One region of the Acetanaerobacterium sp. MSJ-12 genome, then DNA from elsewhere that is predicted to be linked to it. Evidence: riboswitches for the same ligand, from Rfam matches in the RefSeq annotation. Region 1 holds a riboswitch; the other holds the start of a gene.

Region 1 (2,195 bases):
CACCACCGGCACCCGGCCGGCCACCTTTTTTACGGTGTAGCGCACCACGTCCATGTGCTCCTCGTGGCTCATGGCGGCGGATTCGCCGGTGGTCCCGCAGGTGACGATGCAGTCGGTGCCGCTCTCGATCTGCCAGTCAATGAGCTCCCCCAGCTTGGGGTAGTTGACCTGGCCGTCCTCCAAAAACGGGGTCACAATGGCCACGCCGGCGCCGGTAAATACAGTTTTCTTCATCGGTGACACTCCTCCCAGTCAAAAAGCGCAAAGGCCGCGCCTCTGCGGCTTTGCCAATCAGTCCAAATAGCCCTTGGCGGCCAACAGCTCCGCCATCAGCACCGCGCCGCCGGCTGCCCCACGCAGGGTGTTGTGGGAGAGGCAGACAAACTTGTAGTCGTACTGGGTGTCCTCCCGCAGGCGGCCGATGGAGACCGCCATCCCGTTTTCCAGGTTGCGGTCCAGCTTGGCCTGGGGGCGGTCGCTCTCTTCAAAATAGTGGAGGAACTGCTTGGGGGCAGAGGGGAGATCCAGCTCCTGCGGCTCCCCGGCAAAGACCGCCCAGCGCGCCTTGATCTCCTCGACGGTGGGCTTTTTGGCAAAGGAGACAAAGACCGCCGCGGTGTGTCCGTCGGACACCGGCACCCGCAGGCACTGGGTGGTGATGGAGGGCCCCTCGGCATTGACGATCTCGCCGCCCTCGACCTTGCCCCAAATCTTCAGGGGCTCCTGCTCGCTCTTCTCCTCCTCGCCGCCGATAAAGGGGATCACGTTATCCACAATGTCGGGGAAGGTCTCAAAGGTCTTGCCCGCACCGGAGATGGCCTGGTAGGTGCAGGCCAGCACCTTGGTGACCCCAAAGTCCATCAGGGGATGGATGGCGGGCACATAGCTCTGCAGCGAGCAGTTGGACTTGACCGCCACAAAGCCCCGCTTGGTGCCCAGGCGGGCCCGCTGCGCCTCGATGACGGCGGCGTGCTCGGGGTTGATTTCCGGCACGATCATCGGCACGTCGGCCACCCCGCGGTGGGCCGAGTTGTTGGAGATGACCGGGCACTCCCGCTTGGCATAGGCCTCTTCCAAGGCCTTGATCTCGTCTTTTTTCATGTTGACGGCGCAGAAGACGAAGTCCACCTGCCCGGTGATCTCGTCGATGTCCTTTTCGGCGTCGAGCACCCGCATCGACTTGACCGACTCGGGCATGGGGGCGCCCATGGCCCAGCGGCTGCCCACCGCCTCCTCATAGGTCTTTCCCGCCGAGCGGGCGGAGGCCGCCAGCACCTTTAGGTGAAACCAGGGGTGCCCCTCCAACAGGGTGATAAAGCGCTGGCCGACCATCCCCGTCGCGCCGACAACCCCCACTTGAAACTCTCTCATCACAATTTCCTCCTTCTCCTCGTGCCTTCTTGATCCCTTCCTACAGAAAAAGAAAAAACCGGTTGAAAACCGGCATAGCATGCAATATAATAGAAAGGTATGGAGCTTCTGCGGCCGCGTCTTTGCGGGCACACAGAGCCAAATCCGATAGCTCTCCACCATGTCACATGATGACAGTCGCAGCCTTGTTCAGGCCTGCGCCCAGGGGCCCCTATGCCAAAGGCGTCCCCTTCGGCGGCGTTGCCTTTCCCACCGGCTTCTGCAGCTTGGCGCCTGGCCGGCGGTACTGATCAAAACCGCACCTCTATCTTTATCTATATTCAGTTGCCCTTATCATAACACCCCCACCCGTATCTGTCAATTTGAAAAGCAAAGGACTGTACTTGCCATGCTGCGAAAAAGCGATTTTTATTACGACCTGCCCGAAGAGCGCATTGCCCAAACCCCCATCTATCCCCGGGACCACTCCCGGCTCATGCAGCTTGACCGCCGCACCGGCGCGATCACCCACCGCCACTTTTACGACATCGTCGACCTGCTCGAGCCCGGCGACGTGCTGGTGGTCAACGACTCCCGGGTCCTGCCCGCCCGCCTCTACGGCCAAAAGTCCGACACCGGGGCCAAGGGCGAGGTGCTGCTGCTCAAACAGCTGGGCCCCGTCACCCGCTGGGAGTGCCTGGTCAAACCCGGCCGCAAGCTGAAGACCGGCGTCCGCCTCACCTTTGGCGAGGGGCTGCTCACCGGCGAGATCACCGAGGTGCGGGACGACGGCAACCGGGTCATCTCCTTTGACTGCAAGGACGAGGACTTCTACAACCTCCTCG
Region 2 (2,195 bases), on a different contig from region 1:
GTGAACTCCATCTCCTCCCAGCTGGCGGTCTGTCCCACCGCGTAGTGGGTGGCGTCAGGGGTCCGGCGGTTTTGGTGGTCGCCGCTGTTCCAGCCGCTGGGGGACTGCTGGTCAAAGTAGCTCCCGCCGTCTCCCTCGTCGCCGTAGTCGTAGTCGTCGTAGTTGTCGCCGTCGTCCCAGCCCCCCTGGTAGTGGTGGTAGCCGTTCCCGTAGTTGCTGCCGCCGTCGTTGCGGGCGGCGCGAAAGACCGCCGCGATCGCCGCCCCGTAGCACAAAAACACCACCAGCACCGCCGCCACCGCCACCGAGGCCACGGCGATGATGGTGTTGCGCAGGTTTTTGTACTTTCGCTCCCGCACCGCCGCCACCGGGCAGCCGCAGCAGGGGCAGACCGGGCTGCCGACGGGGATCCGGTTGCGGCACTGGGGGCAGCTGGTGGTGCCGTAGGGCTGGGTCGGGGGGGTGTAGTAGCCGTTCATAGAGAACTCCTCCTCATCGTCGGGGCGGCAAGACTGCCCGCCCTTCTCTCTCTTCTGTTTTAGTGTATCGGCCGGGGCCCGGTTTGTCAACGAAAAAGGTCTCATTTGCCCCGGTCTTCCCAGGCGTCGAATTGTGAAAAAAGTCGCAACAAATTGTAAAGAGAAGGTGGACAAGTCCGGCCCGGTGTGGTATCCTGAGGACAAAGTTGATAGAGGCGCGGTGCGGATGAGTAGCCGGCGGGAGGGGACACCCTGGGAACCCGGCAAAAGGCCAAACCGCCGAAACGGCTGGGCGGGTGCGCCCCGCTGTTGGGCAGGGGGAGAAGATCTCCCTGACTCCTGTTTTTTAACAGAGGCGCTATCGGTGATAACTTTGCTCGTTTGAAAGTTGCACTGATGGGGTGCAACTTTTTCTTTTTGTCCGCCCCGGCGGGCGGGACGACACCGAAAGGAGTTACACAGATGAATCAAACACCAAACACCACAAAGGCCCAGGCGCTGGCCTCTGAAAAGACCGAGCTCAAGCGGGAGGTCGGCCTCTTCGGCGGCGTGTCGGTGCTGGGGGGGATCATGATCGGCTCGGGCATCTTCTACCTGGGCAGCATCGTGCTCCAGCGCAGCGGCATGAGCATGGGGCTGGCCCTGCTGGTCTGGGCCCTGGGCGGGCTGGTGGTCCTCTTCTCCGGCATCTGCTATGCCGAGCTGGGGGCCATGATGCCCAAGGCCGGCGGCGGCTACGTCTACCTGCGGGAGGCCTACGGCGAGCGGGTGGCCTTTATGAGCGGGTTCTCCAACTTTATCCTCGGCTCCTCGGGCTCCATCGCCGCCCTGGCCGTGGCCTTCCCCGAGGCCATCGCCAGCCTGGTCCCCCTCTCCCCCCTGGCCTGCAAGGCCATCGCCATCGGGATGATCGTGCTCCTCAGCGCCATCAACCTCTTCGGCATCAAGCTGGGCAGCCGGATCCAGAACTTCTTCATGGTCCTCAAGCTGCTGCCCATCGTCCTCATCATCGTCTGCGGCATCTTCATGGGCCAGCAGACCCCCAACCTCTCGCTGGTGCCCGACCCGGCCATCGCCGGTACCCCCTCCCTCTTCAAGATCTGCGGGATGGTGGCCTTTGGGGTGGTGGCCACCCTCTGGGCCTACGAGGGCTGGACCAACCTGAACACCATCAGCGAGGAGATCAAAAACCCCAAGCGCAACCTGCCCCTGGCCATCATCCTCTCCATCGTCGGGGTGATGCTCATCTACGTCCTCTTCAATTTCGCCATCTACCGCACCCTGCCCTATGAGACCATCACCGCCATGCTCGCCAGCGGCGACCTCTTCCTGGGCACCGCGGCGGCCAACACCCTCTTCGGCAGCGCCGGCAAGATCATCGTCGGCTCCACCATGATCGTGGCCATCTTCAGCGCCCTCAACGGCTGCGTCATGGTCTTCCCCCGCACCTACTACGCCATGGCCCGCGACGGCGCCTTCTTCAAGAGCGCGGCCAAGCTGCACCCCAAATATAAGACCCCGGTCTTTGCCATCGTCCTCTCCGGGGTGGTCTCCATCGTCCTGGTGTGCATGCAAAACCTCAGCCAGCTCACCAGCCTGGTGGCCTTCTGCGGGATGTTCTTCAACACCATGACCTTCTACGCGGTCATCCGGCTGCGCAAAAAATACCCCGATCTGGAGCGCCCCTACAAGGTGTGGGGCTACCCGGTGATGGTG

Evidence for each region. A riboswitch is a leader RNA that binds a small molecule or an ion and turns the genes downstream of it on or off. The one in region 1 is predicted to bind lysine.
Region 2: linked by a shared signal. The riboswitch ahead of KQI11_RS06380 (APC family permease) and the one ahead of asd (aspartate-semialdehyde dehydrogenase) in region 1 are both predicted to bind lysine.

The regions. Positions count from the first base shown of each region.
Region 1 is NZ_JAHLPK010000003.1:204,243-206,437, forward strand. Features, by position in the region: gene dapA (4-hydroxy-tetrahydrodipicolinate synthase) at 1-234, opposite strand, end outside; gene asd (aspartate-semialdehyde dehydrogenase) at 292-1,371, opposite strand; lysine riboswitch at 1,512-1,686, opposite strand; gene queA (tRNA preQ1(34) S-adenosylmethionine ribosyltransferase-isomerase QueA) at 1,763-2,195, shown strand, end outside.
Region 2 is NZ_JAHLPK010000004.1:224,270-226,464, forward strand. Features, by position in the region: gene KQI11_RS06375 (DUF4352 domain-containing protein) at 1-479, opposite strand, end outside; lysine riboswitch at 682-848, shown strand; gene KQI11_RS06380 (APC family permease) at 942-2,195, shown strand, end outside.